Regions from separate parts of the Marinobacter adhaerens HP15 genome, predicted to be linked through region 3. Evidence: predicted binding sites of a transcription regulator. Region 3 holds the regulator's gene; each other region holds the start of a gene.
The links. Region 3 encodes sigma-54, which starts transcription at its own class of promoters, with help from an activator protein. Its sites were predicted from a motif close to ANTGGCATNNANNTTGCTNT; they were not measured.
Positions count from the first base shown of each region.

Region 1: a site for sigma-54 is predicted at 1,654-1,673, ahead of flgA (flagellar basal body P-ring formation chaperone FlgA). Genes of this name have one in related genera too.
Region 2: a site for sigma-54 is predicted at 1,600-1,619, ahead of HP15_RS05040 (sigma 54-interacting transcriptional regulator). Genes of this name have one in related genera too.
Region 4: a site for sigma-54 is predicted at 1,718-1,737, ahead of glnK (P-II family nitrogen regulator). Genes of this name have one in related genera too.

Region 1 covers NC_017506.1:1,628,540-1,631,724, forward strand. The annotation lists gene HP15_RS07735 (flagella synthesis protein FlgN) at 1-304, opposite strand, end outside; gene flgM (flagellar biosynthesis anti-sigma factor FlgM) at 312-638, opposite strand; gene flgA (flagellar basal body P-ring formation chaperone FlgA) at 812-1,513, opposite strand; gene HP15_RS07750 (chemotaxis protein CheV) at 1,702-2,631, shown strand; gene HP15_RS07755 (CheR family methyltransferase) at 2,669-3,185, shown strand, end outside.
Region 2 covers NC_017506.1:1,023,029-1,026,213, forward strand. The annotation lists gene HP15_RS05040 (sigma 54-interacting transcriptional regulator) at 1-1,569, opposite strand, end outside; gene HP15_RS05045 (ABC transporter substrate-binding protein) at 1,882-3,185, shown strand, end outside.
Region 3 covers NC_017506.1:2,578,705-2,581,889, reverse strand. The annotation lists gene hpf (ribosome hibernation promoting factor) at 51-359, opposite strand; gene HP15_RS12190 (RNA polymerase factor sigma-54) at 460-1,980, opposite strand; gene lptB (LPS export ABC transporter ATP-binding protein) at 2,137-2,862, opposite strand; gene lptA (lipopolysaccharide transport periplasmic protein LptA) at 2,840-3,185, opposite strand, start outside.
Region 4 covers NC_017506.1:266,110-269,294, forward strand. The annotation lists gene HP15_RS01315 (ammonium transporter) at 1-1,195, opposite strand, end outside; gene glnK (P-II family nitrogen regulator) at 1,270-1,608, opposite strand; gene HP15_RS01325 (accessory factor UbiK family protein) at 1,990-2,244, shown strand; gene HP15_RS01330 (YifB family Mg chelatase-like AAA ATPase) at 2,308-3,185, shown strand, end outside.

The sequences.
Region 1 (3,185 bases), 950 kb from region 3:
TTCGCAGCTTCTGGTCCGCTTCCTGCCAGAGTTCGAAGAGATCCGAGAATCCGGCGCTGCGAATAAAGCGGGAAGGCTCGCCACTTTCGGGGCGATATCCCATTTGTACGAGCGTTCGGATTTTCTGTTTGGCGCGTTCGCGGACTGCACCGAGGAGATCGTTCTTCTCTCTGGTCAGGGCGTCCAGCTGGCGGAGGTCGGAATTCGCAAGGCAGGTCTTTTCCTTGCCGAGAACGTCAGCCAGTGTTTCAAGCTGGCTGATATCCTGGGAAAGAAGGGTCTTCAAATCATCAATTGCGGCCATGGTCTACTCACCCGAAAATGCTTTCATCCATCTCAAGCATTTTCTGGGCCAGCTTCTCGGCGTCAATCTTGTACGTGCCATTTTCGAGGGCGGAACGGATCTGCTCGATGCGGTCGTCATCCATTTCCGGATAATCGCCCAGCTTTTGTTCGAGCTGCTTCAGATTCTTGGCCTGATTGCTCAGGCTAACGTTCTCACCACGGGCCCCCTGGGCCTGTGTCTTCGCCTGTTCGTTGGATGCCGGCTGGGTATTCTGTGCGCCGGAGCTTTTGTCGGCCGTAGTTCTCTGGGTGTTGACCTGGCCGGGGCCAATTCCATTTAAGTCAACTGACATATCTGTACCTGCTTGCCTGTCGCGCCACGAATGCGGCGCTTACTCGAGTTTATGTCTTCTTAACGGCGGCGCCGCGAAAACCTTTAGTACTTTTTAGCACTTTTTTCATCTGCTTTTACGACCGGTTTTGCGGCATTCACTTGCCGCTCCGGCAAGCCTCTGCCGCACGCGGCTCACATCGGAATCTCCACGTGGCCCGGCGCGACAACGCTGGCTCTTATCGTGCGCGATGAGCGCAGATTCTCAACCAGAACCTGTTCGCCAACGCTGGCGCTTGCCAGGGCTTTGCCCCGGGAACGTACTGAAAATCCACCGGTTTTGGCGGTGATGATAACATGATCGCCTCGTTCGACCGCATTCGGGGCCGAAAGCATGTCTGGTGTAACGAGCGATCCGGCATTCACTGCGCGCCGCACTTCCATGCCAATCGCCTGCTTCGAGTCCGTAATCACGCCACGTCTGGATGAATTGATTTCAACAGACTGCTTTGCAAGCAGCCCTTCGGTTATTCGCTCTCCACGCGTGAGTGGCCTCGCTGCTACCAGGGCTGGCCCATGGATAGAGACTGAAGCGGTAACAAACATTCGCCATGGGCGGGTTCCTTCGCAGGCTACCTGCAACGACGGGCTGGTGCTTTTCCATGGGTCACCGCTGAACTCTACACTCAAAGGCTTTTCGCACTCGGCGAGAGCGAGGCGGCTGTCGATGGAACCGGGTTCGAAGGAAACGGTGTAGCCATGCTCGGCCTGTTCAGACGCAAAGCTGTCCAGAAACGCCAGGGTTGCTTTCTGAATCTGTTCAGCCGTCGTTCCAGCAAGGAGCGGCGTGCTCAGGCCAGACATTAGCAGTAGTAGGGCGAAATTCGTGATGCGCATACGTATCAGTTTGTCCTATGCTGTCAACAACAGGGCAGAAAAGCCCGAATCAGGCTAAGGATTCGGTAAAAGTGGCCGTTAAATGGGCTGACCCACCCCTGATATGACGGGTTTCCGTCGATCAGGCTATTATTCAGTGAACAGCAAGATATATGCCGTTGTAATTCCGGCAAGCCAGGAGAATCGAAATGGCAGGGGTTTTGGACAGTGTCAACCAGCGCACTCAGATGGTCGGAAAGAACCGCCTTGAGCTGCTTCTTTTCCGTCTCAGAGGGCGCCAGATCTACGGGATCAACGTGTTCAAGGTGAAAGAGGTTCTGCAGTGTCCGAAGCTGTTCTCCCTGCCCAACAGTCGGCCGGTCGTTCGAGGCGTAGCCCATAGCCGGGGTGAGACTATCCCCATTATCGATCTGAGCATGGCAATCGGTCTGCCGGGTATCCCGCAAGACGAGCTCTCCACCAGCTTCGTCATCATCACTGAATACAATCGCAAAACGCAGGGTTTCCTGGTGAGCGGCGTCGAGCGAATCATGAACATGAACTGGGAAGAAATCCTGCCTCCACCCAAAGGGGCCGGCAAGGATGTCTATCTTACCGCTGTCACGAAAATTGATGATAAGCTTATTGAAATCATTGATGTAGAGAAGATTCTTTCAGAAGTTTCTCCGCTCGGGGAGGACGTAACCGAAGCCGTTCTGAGCAAGAGCGCGGACCGGGTGCCGGGGCATCTGCCCGTGCTGGTGGTCGATGATTCGTCCGTGGCCCGGCGCCAGATACAGCGGTGTCTCACCGCAATTGGCATGGAAGTGGTGCTGAAAAACGACGGCAAGCAGGCTATTGAACATCTGAAGGAAATCACTGCGGACGGTTCCCGGGCCAAGGATCACTTCTCTCTGATCATCTCGGACGTGGAGATGCCTGAAATGGATGGCTACACCCTCGTCACCAAGGTGAAAGAGGACCCGGCGCTTTCGGATATGTTTGTTATGCTTCACACCTCACTCAGCGGTGTGTTCAACCAGGCCATGGTAAAGAAGGTCGGGGCCGACGACTTTATGGCAAAGTTCAGTCCGGACGAGCTGGCAGAGCGGGTGATGGAAATCATCGACCAGGGTTGATGGAGCCGCTCAAAGATTCACTCAGAACAGAGACCCAATGAAAGCGGAAATAACGCCACAGGAATATGAAGCCTTCAAATCGTTCCTGCAGGACGCCTGTGGGATTTTACTGGGCGATAATAAACAGTACCTGGTCAAAAGCCGGTTGCGCAGGATTCTTGAAGAGAACAGCCTGAATACCCTGGGTGAACTGCTCGAGCGTCTTAAGCGCCCCGGGCGGGGCGGCCTGAAAGAGACTGTCATCGATGCGATGACAACCAATGAAACCCTGTGGTTCCGTGACAATCACCCTTTCCGGATTCTTCAGGAGAAACTGCTTCCCGAATTCGCAGAGCGCAACTCGATGCAGCCTTTGCGTATCTGGTCTGCGGCCTGCTCAACCGGCCAGGAGCCGTATTCGATTGCCATGATCGTCGAGGAGTTTCGGCGGGCGAGGCCCGGGAAGCTGCGGGATGTAAAGATCACCGCGACGGATATCTCCAAAAGCGTTCTTGATGTGGCTCGCAAGGGCGAGTATGAAATGCTTGCTATTGGTCGGGGGCTCTCGCCAGAGC
Region 2 (3,185 bases), 1.6 Mb from region 3:
TTTCAGAGTTTCAACGTCACGCTCTTTCAGGGCCAGCTGCGGTCTGTTGAACTTCTGGCAGGCCCGGTTCAGAAACTCCTGGGCGAGGATGGGAATATCCTCCAGGCGCCGGCGCAAAGGCACGGACTCGATGGGGAACACGTTCAGGCGAAAATAGAGATCTTCCCGGAACGTTTTCTCCTGGACTTCCGATTTCAGGTCCCGGTTGGTGGCGGCAATCACACGAACATCCACCGCCCGGGTGTTGTTTTCGCCCACACGCTCGAATTGCTGATCCTGCAGCACCCGGAGCAGTTTGCCCTGAAGTTCCAGCGGGATTTCACCCACTTCGTCCAGGAAGAGCGTGCCGCCATCGGCCAGTTCAAACCGGCCCACGCGGTCGCTGACGGCACCGGTGAAGGCGCCCTTGATGTGGCCGAAGAACTCGCTCTCGAACAGATCCTTGGGGATGGCCGCACAGTTCACCCGAATTAGCGGGCGGTCTCTGCGGCTGCTGGACTGGTGGATGGCACGGGCGATCAGCTCCTTGCCTGTGCCGGATTCACCGGTGATCAGCACGTTGGCATCGGTGGGCGCCACCATGCCGATCCGTCGCACGATGGCTTTGATTGCCTCGCTCTGGCCAAAGATTTCGTGGAAATGATACTCGGCGCTGAGCTCCTCCTGTAAATAGGCATTCTCCATTTCCAGCCGGTGTTTGAGGGTCTCCACTTCCTCCAGCGCTTTCTGCAGCTCCTTCTGGGCCTCCTGCCGTGCCGATATGTCCCGGAATACCACCACTGCGCCTACCGGATGCCCGTTATCCAGAATCGGCGTGCTGGTGTATTCCACCGGGAAGCCGCTGCCATCCTTGCGCCAGAACCAGTCTTCGCCCACGCGCTTCACGCTGGCATCGCGGAAGGCGGCGTAGATCGGGCAGTCCTTGAGTGGGTAAAGGCTGCCATCGGCATGGGAGTGGTGCACCACGCGATGCAGAACCCGACCCATAAGCTCGTCAATTCGCCATCCCAGCATGCGCTCGGCGGCGGGGTTTGCGAAGGTGCCGCGCCCCTCGGCATCCACCCCGTAGATGCCTTCCCCGACAGCATGAAGAATCAGCTGGTTTTCCCGCTCCATGTCCTTGAACAGCTCTTCCACCCGCCGCCATTCAAGCAGGCCGCCCCGATGGTAGTGGTTGGCATCGTGGCGTTCCCGAAGGGTTCGCAGCTGCCGTCTGTCCCTCAGTAACAGCAGCACATTCTGGGTTTCCGCCTCGCCAACTCTGGATGAGGAGATCTCCAGTTCCACGGTATGGCCGTCCCGGTGCTGGAGAAAGAAGTCGCGGCTCCAGCCGTGGCTGCGAAAGAGGGTTTCCTCGGTGAAGGCAATCAGTTGGGGGCGCTGGTCGGTGAACAGGTGGGTGCATGGCGTTCCGACGAGGGATTGCCGGTCGGAGCCGATCATTCGGCCCATGGCGCTGTTGGCGGACAGAATCAGGTCCCTGCCTGCATCTACCAGCAGGGCAGCCTCTGGCAGGTGGTCGATCCAGTTTCCGGTAAGTTCCGGGGCATTGATGGCTTCTGTAATCATGGCGATGTCCTGGGGTCAGTCCGGGAAAACAAAACAAACCCTGTGCCAACTACGAAAAATCGCAGTTAAGACTACGAGAAATCGTGTATTACGAAAGTTCGTAGTCGTTCCGTTTGCAGGTGTTTTAATTTTATTTAAATAAAAACAGTCAGTTAAAAAATAACCGGACTTGGCACAAACCGTGCGATAGCTCTCTCAGAACGCGGAGCCGACCCGACCATTTTCAGCCTCGGGCCCGAGCCGCACCTTTGTTGCACCGTGAGAGTGCAGAAATAACCCAAAACTTAGGTCCCAAACCCAGGAGAGTGCGCCATGACTACGAAAAGCCTTGGAAACCCGTTCGACGGTGACAAGTCCCTGATTCATGCCAAGACCTGCGGCTGCCCCGAGTGCAAACCCGGCGACAGCACCCCGTCGATTTCCCTCGATCTAAAGCCCTCTACCGGCCAGCAGGCAGTTGCTGACGAGCATCTGGATTCAGAAGCGATGATGGATCGCGCCATCGAGGGCGCGGTGGTGCGCTCGGTGTTTGGTCACAACGAACACAGCCGGCGCGCCTTCATGAAAATGATGGGCGCGGGCACCGCGGCGGCGGTTCTGGGCAGCGTGTTCCCGATGGAGAAGGCCAAGGCCGCAGTGAAGGAGTCGCTGGGCAAGCTCGAGAAGACCAAGCTGAACGTTGGTTTTGTGCCGATCACCTGCGCCACGCCTATCATCATGGCCCACCCGATGGGCTTTTATGAGCGTTACGGCCTGGATGTGACCGTTACCAAGACCGCAGGTTGGGCGGTGGCCCGGGACAAGTCCCTGGCCGGCGAATACGACGCCTCACATATGCTTACTCCGATGCCCCTGGCCATGACCATGGGCGCGGGCTCCACACCGGAGCCGTTCATCATGCCGGCCGTTGAGAACATCAATGGCCAGGCCATCGTGCTGCACGTCGACCACAAGGACAAGCGCGACCCGAAACAGTGGAAAGGCTTCAAGTTTGGCGTGCCGTTCGAGTACTCCATGCACAACTTCCTGTTGCGTTACTACCTGGCCGAGAACGGTATCGACCCGGACAAAGATGTGCAGATCCGAGTGGTCCCGCCACCCGAGATGGTTGCCAACCTCCGCGCCGGTAACCTGGATGGCTACCTGTCACCGGATCCGTTCAACCAGCGTGCTGTTTGGGAGAAGGTGGGCTTCATCCACATGCTGACCAAGGACATCTGGGAAGGCCACCCTTGCTGCGCCTTTGCCTGCAGCAAGCAGTTCGCGACCCAGAACCCGAACACCTACGGCGCCCTGTTGCGCGCCATCATCGACGCGACGCAGTACTCCAACAATCCGGATAACCGTAAGGAAATCTCCGAAGCTATCGCACCGAAGAACTACCTGAACCAGCCGGTACCGGTGATTCAGCAGGTGCTGACCGGCTACTACGCCGATGGCCTTGGCGAGGTAAAAGACGTGCCGGACCGCATCGACTTCGACCCGTTCCCGTGGCACTCCATGGGCGTGTGGATCCTCACCCAGATGAAGCGCTGGGGTTATATCGAGGGTGATGTGGACTACAAAGGCATTGCCGAGCAGGTCTACCTGGCGAGCGAGACCGGCAAGATCATGGA
Region 3 (3,185 bases):
ACGTTACTCATGTCGCAGCTCGATTAGATGAAGTGCATGAAAACAGCGCGTTAGCGAGAGCCGTTTCCGTGCATCCGTTCTACATTCTTTTCCTTGTGCTTGAGGATCTGACGGTCGAGCTTGTCGATAAGGGCATCAATGGCCGCGTACATATCCTCGTTTTCTGCCTTTGCGTGAATCTCACCACCTACCACGTGCAATGTGGCTTCCGCAATCTGGCGCACCTTTTCCACTTCCAGAGTCACCTGGCAGTTACTGATGTGGTCAAAGTGACGCTCGAGCTTCTCGAACTTCTCTGAAACGTAATCCTTCAGTGCGGGAGTCAGTTCTACGTGATGGCCTGAAATGTTGAGTTGCATAGGCGTCTCCTGTTGTCATCATGCCGGCTCCCGGGAGCCGGTCTGGGTGCTGGCGCATTGTGCGCCGGCGAATACAGTGTTGAGTCCCGTCCCGGGGTATTCAGACCAGCCGCTTGCGTTCGTTGGACGGCGGAATGTGCATGGCCTCCCGGTACTTGGCAACGGTGCGTCGCGCAACCTTGATACCCTGTTCCCCTAGCATGGCTGCAATTTTACTGTCGCTCAACGGCTTTTTGGGTGTTTCGGCGGCAATCAGCTTCTTGATCATCGCGCGTATGGCCGTGGAAGAGCATTCTCCGCCCTCATCAGTGCTGACATGGCTGGAGAAGAAATATTTCAGTTCGAAAATACCCCTGGGGGTATGCATGTATTTCTGAGTGGTTACCCGTGAAATCGTTGATTCATGCATTTCCACCGCCTGGGCAATGTCCGAGAGAATCAACGGCTTCATTGCTTCCTCGCCGTAATCCAGGAAACCCTGCTGGTGCTCGACAATACGGGTCGCTACTTTCAGCAGGGTCTCATTGCGGCTCTGCAGGCTCTTGATAAACCACTTGGCCTCCTGCAACTGATCGCGGAGGTAGGTGTTGTCTGCACTGCTGTCTGCACGCCTTATAAGTGAAGCATAGCTGGCATTTACCCGGATGCGCGGTGCAATTTCCGGATTCAGCTCAACACGCCAGCGGCCATTGTGCTTGCGAACGATGACATCCGGAATCACGTAGTCGGGCTCGGCGCGATCAATCACGTCGCCCGGGCGCGGATTGAGGCCGGTAATCAACGCCAGGACTTCCCTGAGTTGATCTTCCTTCAGGCGGCTGCGACGCAATAGCTGGGCGTAGTCCCGGTTGCCCAGCAGGTTGATGTAGTGGGTGATCACCAGGCGTGCCTGGGCGAGCCAGGGTGTGTCCGGCGGCAGCTGGTTAAGCTGTATCAGCAGGCATTCCTGCAAATCCCGGGCAAACACGCCAGGGGGATCGAAGTGCTGGAGGCGATGCAGGACGGCTTCCACTTCATCCAGTTCAAGGGGGTCTTCTTCGTTCTCGTCCAGCAGCCCGGCGTGGATTTCTTCCAGGGGGCTGGTGAGATAGCCCCGCTCGTCCACGGCGTCCATCAGGGCGTGGGCAATGGCCTGGTCCCGCTCACTCAGGGGAGTCAGGTTGAGCTGCCATTCCAGGTGATCCTGAAGGGTCTCGGTGGGCGAGTTGCGGGTCTCGAAATCGTGATCGTTTTCATCGTCGTTGCGGGCTGCCGGGGCAGGGGCGGACTGGTAGATGTCATCCCAGGCCGTGTCGACCGGCAGATCGTCCGGAATGTTATCCGGAATCTCGTTTTCCGACGACCAGTCCGGGCCGTTCTCGGATTCGTCCCAGTCGCTGGACGGTTCCGGCGTGGTCTCGGCAGCAGACTCGGCCGCATTGGCCTCGCGCTCGTCACTCTCGGTGGACGTGTCGGTCTGATCGTCGTCCTCGGATGTCTCCAGCATGGGGTTGGATTCCAGTGCCTGCTGGATTTCCTGTTGGAGGTCGAGGGTAGATAGCTGGAGAAGCCGGATCGCCTGTTGCAGCTGGGGTGTCATGGTCAGGCTCTGACCCAGCTTTAACTGTAAGGAGGCTTTCATAACCATGGTTCAGGATCCGTCACTCATCAGCGCTTTGTGTCATAGGTCTTGAAAAAATCTTTATATGCCGGTTACTTGCCGCGGTTTTCTTTACCCTAGCAAGTTCTTTGCCGAGTTTACTTGCTACAGATCATCAAAACAATGAGCCATTCACTGTCACAGCCTGAATTCGTCCCCGAGGTAGACTTCCTTGACCTGTTGATTGGCCAGGATCGCATCGGCATTGCCGGAGGCGATGATGTGCCCGCCGGAAACAATGTACGCGTTCTCGCAGATATCGAGAGTCTCGCGCACGTTATGGTCGGTGATCAGCACGCCAATCCCTTTGTCCCGCAGATGCCGGATAATGTGTTTGATGTCGCTGACGGATATAGGGTCAACACCGGCGAAGGGCTCATCCAGCAGGATGAAAGCCGGCTCCATGGCCAGAGCCCGGGCAATTTCCACCCTTCGCCGCTCACCACCGGACAGGGCCATACCAACGCTGTCCCGTATATGGGTGATGTGGAATTCCTCCAGCAGCTCCTCGAGCTTTTTCTGCCGGTCTGCCTTGCTCAGGCCCTGCCGCGTCTCAAGGATCGCCATGATGTTGTCGCGCACAGACAGTTTGCGGAAAACCGAGGCTTCCTGTGGCAGGTAGCCGATGCCCTGACGGGCCCGACCGTGCATCGGCAGCGGCGTAATATCCCGGCTGTCGATCGTTATCCGCCCGTGATCGGCAGGTACCAGCCCCACGATCATGTAGAAACAGGTGGTTTTCCCGGCGCCGTTGGGTCCTAGCAGTCCGACAATTTCCCCGCTTCGGATTTCCAGGGAAACATCAATAACCACTTTTTTCTGTTTGTAACTTTTTGCCAGGTTACTGGCTCTCAGAACTGCCATCGGTTTCCTGTTTGTCAGTGCGTCTGTCGGCGCTGCGCGGCTGGATCACCATTTCTACCCGGCCAGTGCCATCGCCGGTCTCGGCGCCGCCTTCTGCGGTTACAACGCGGCCAGCGGTATCATAGTGAATCACGTCGCCGCGGAACAGGTTGCCATTCTGCTCAATCACCGCTTCCCGTTCAAAGGTCAGCTGGCTGTCGGTGGCGGACCAGGTAATATTCAGGGCGCGGGCGTCGGTTTCACCTTCACCTTCGCGCGCCGGCTGCCTGTATCTTGCAGGGGTTCCGGAGGCCTCGATGCGGCTCAGGCCGTCCTCAGTACGG
Region 4 (3,185 bases), 2.1 Mb from region 3:
TGATGCCCATGACGGCTTTCAGGATGCCCCAGACGATCAGGCTGGTGACGAATACCCAGATGAAGATGGTGAGCATGCCGACCAGCTGGCCCATGAAGGTAGCGTCTGCGTCGGACAGGAGGACCGCAAAGATACCCCAGATACCGACCACACCGTGAACAGAGATGGCACCGACCGGGTCGTCAATGCGCAGCTTGTCCATGGTTACGATGGAGAACACAACCAGGGTGCCACCGATGGCACCGATGATGGTGGCCAGCAGGGGAGACGGATCCGCCGGTTCTGCAGTGATCGCAACCAGGCCAGCCAGAGCGCCGTTCAGGGCCATGGTCAGGTCAGCCTTGCCGAACATCAGGCGTGCCACGATCAGGGCAGCGATCAGACCGCCGGCTGCAGCCGCGTTGGTGTTCAGGAACACGTTGGCCACTTCGTTGGCGACACCGATGCCACCCAGCTTCAGGGTTGAGCCACCGTTAAAGCCGAACCAGCCCATCCACAGGATGAAGGTACCAAGCGTTGCCAGGGGCAGGTTGGCACCCGGGAAGGCGCGGATTTCACCTTTGGCGCCGTATTTACCCTTACGGGCACCGAGCAGGATCACACCCGCCAGGGCTGCTGCTGCACCGGCCATGTGAACGATACCGGAACCGGCGTAGTCGCTGTAGCTCAGCTCGTACATGCCGAATACCGCGTCGCCGTTCCAGGTCCAGGAACCCTGCATCGGGTAGATGAAACCACACATAACAACGGCGAAGCCCAGGAAGGCCCAGAGTTTCATACGCTCAGCCACAGCACCGGAGACGATGGACATGGCGGTTGCAACGAAGACAACCTGGAAGAAGAAGTCAGAAGCGCCGCTGTATTCGCCCATGTCGCCGAAGCCGGCTTCAGTGGAGGCTGCAATAACGCCCGCAATCGCTGCGTCGTCCATCTCGGCAACAGTTGTTACACCGCTCAGGAAGATACCGCCGTCGTACATGATGTCGTAGCCGACAATCAGGTACATGGTACAGGCGACCGCAAACAGGGCCACGTTCTTGGTCAGGATTTCGGTGGTGTTCTTGGCACGCACCAGGCCGGCTTCCAGCATGGCAAAGCCAGCGGCCATCCACATGACCAGAGCACCGCAAATCAGGAAGTAAAAGGTATCCAGCGCATACTGGAGTTCAAAAATGTGATTAAGATTGCTTTCCATATGAAGCCCTCCGCACGAGGCTTTTCAGGTTATAAAATTTTTTTGCGTTGGCTGATCGAAAAATCAGAGCTGGTTCAGACCGCTTCTTCGCCGGTTTCGCCAGTCCGGATCCGGATGGCTTGAGCCAGTTCAGTCACGAAGATCTTGCCGTCACCGATTTTGCCGGTGTTGGCCGCCTTGGTGATGGACTCGATAACCTGGTCCAGAAGGTTGTCGCCGATAGCAACTTCCACCTTCACCTTGGGCAGGAAATCCACCACGTATTCCGCGCCACGATAGAGTTCTGTGTGGCCTTTTTGCCGACCGAAGCCTTTGACTTCAGTGACGGTTACGCCTTGTACGCCAATCTCGGATAGTGCCTCACGGACATCATCCAATTTGAAAGGCTTGATGATCGCTGTCACAAGTTTCATTGCTTTCTCCTTGGTAAAGCCGTCTCAACAGTGAGGGCCCGTCGGCCGGTTGTTGAGTTCGGGATGCTGCCACCTCGCACACCAATTGTGCGGATTGCGTACGAGAGCTTTAGCATCGTGTATGCCAACGCAAAAAAATATTTAAAAAACAAAAGGCTACGATATCCGCGTACCAGAATGGCGCAAACTTGTGCACCAAAATAGAGCGGGTAGCCGGCCAGTGAGCCAATTTGGAGCGGGCTCCCTGGCCCTTCGCCACTTATTATAGGGTCGACCACCTACAGTATGGCAGGGGCTGCGGTGTGATACACTCCCGCTAACCGGCAACCGGCCCTGTCTTTTAGTCGAAGCCGGATATTTCAGGAATTTGTGAGGTGACGTGTGAAAGGTCCACAGGATATTTTTTCCCAGCTGCAGGGCCAGTTCGGCCAGTTTGTTCCCGACATGGCCCGCGCTGCACGGGAAGATTTTGAAACCCAGGCCCGGGCCACCGTGATGGCTGTTCTGTCTCGCCTGGAGTTGGTAACCCGGGAGGAGTTTGACGCCCAGCAGGCAGTCCTGCTGAAGACCCGTGAAAAGGTCGACGCGCTTGAGAAGCGGGTGGCCGAGCTGGAAAATTCCCTGCAGAAACAATAAATCCCGGACGCGCCCGGCAGGATGCCGGGCAAGCAGTTCCGGTTATTACCATGGATGGTTGTCATGCTTGCTATTGTTCATTCCCGCGCCGCCATTGGCGTGTCTGCGCCTGCCGTTACCGTTGAAGTCCATCTCTCGGGTGGCTTGCCCGCGCTCTCGATCGTGGGGTTGCCGGAAACCGGTGTAAGGGAGAGCAAGGAGCGCGTCCGAAGCGCGCTTCTTAACGCCGGTTTCGAATTTCCCGCCCGAAGAATTACCATCAATCTCGCCCCCGCTGATCTGCCAAAAGAGGGTGGCCGGTTCGATCTGCCCATCGCTCTGGGCATTCTGGCGGCGTCTGGTCAGATCCCTGTCGACAGCCTTTCCGACTGCGAATTCGTTGGCGAATTGTCCCTTGATGGTGCACTGCGCCCTCTGAAAGGTGTTCTGCCGGCCGTGTTGGCCGCCCGGGAGGATGGTCGGGCCTTGCTGGTCCCCCATGCCAACTCCGAGGAAGCGGCACTGGCAAGCCAGGGTGACCTTCTGGCCGCCGGCCACCTGCTGACCGTGTGCGAATATCTGAGTGGTCGTGCCCGTCTTGTGCCGGTGCCCAGCTCTCCCCTGGACGAAGCCCCGGGCGGCAACCGTGAGGTGCCCGATCTGTCGGATGTCCGCGGCCAGCAGGTCCCGCGACGCACGCTGGAGGTGGCGGCAGCGGGTGGGCACAATCTTCTGTTTTTCGGCCCCCCGGGAACCGGCAAGAGCATGCTTGCCAGTCGCTTGCCCGGAATCCTGCCCGGGCTGGATGATGCTGCGGCTATGGAAGTGGCGAGCGTGCATTCGGTGGCGGGTTTGCCGGTTCGGGCCGGGGGCTGGCGTCAGCCGCCTTTCAGATCGCCTCATCATACCGCCTCAGCGGTTGCGCTGGTCGGTGGTGGCAGCAGCCCGAGGCCGGGGGAAAT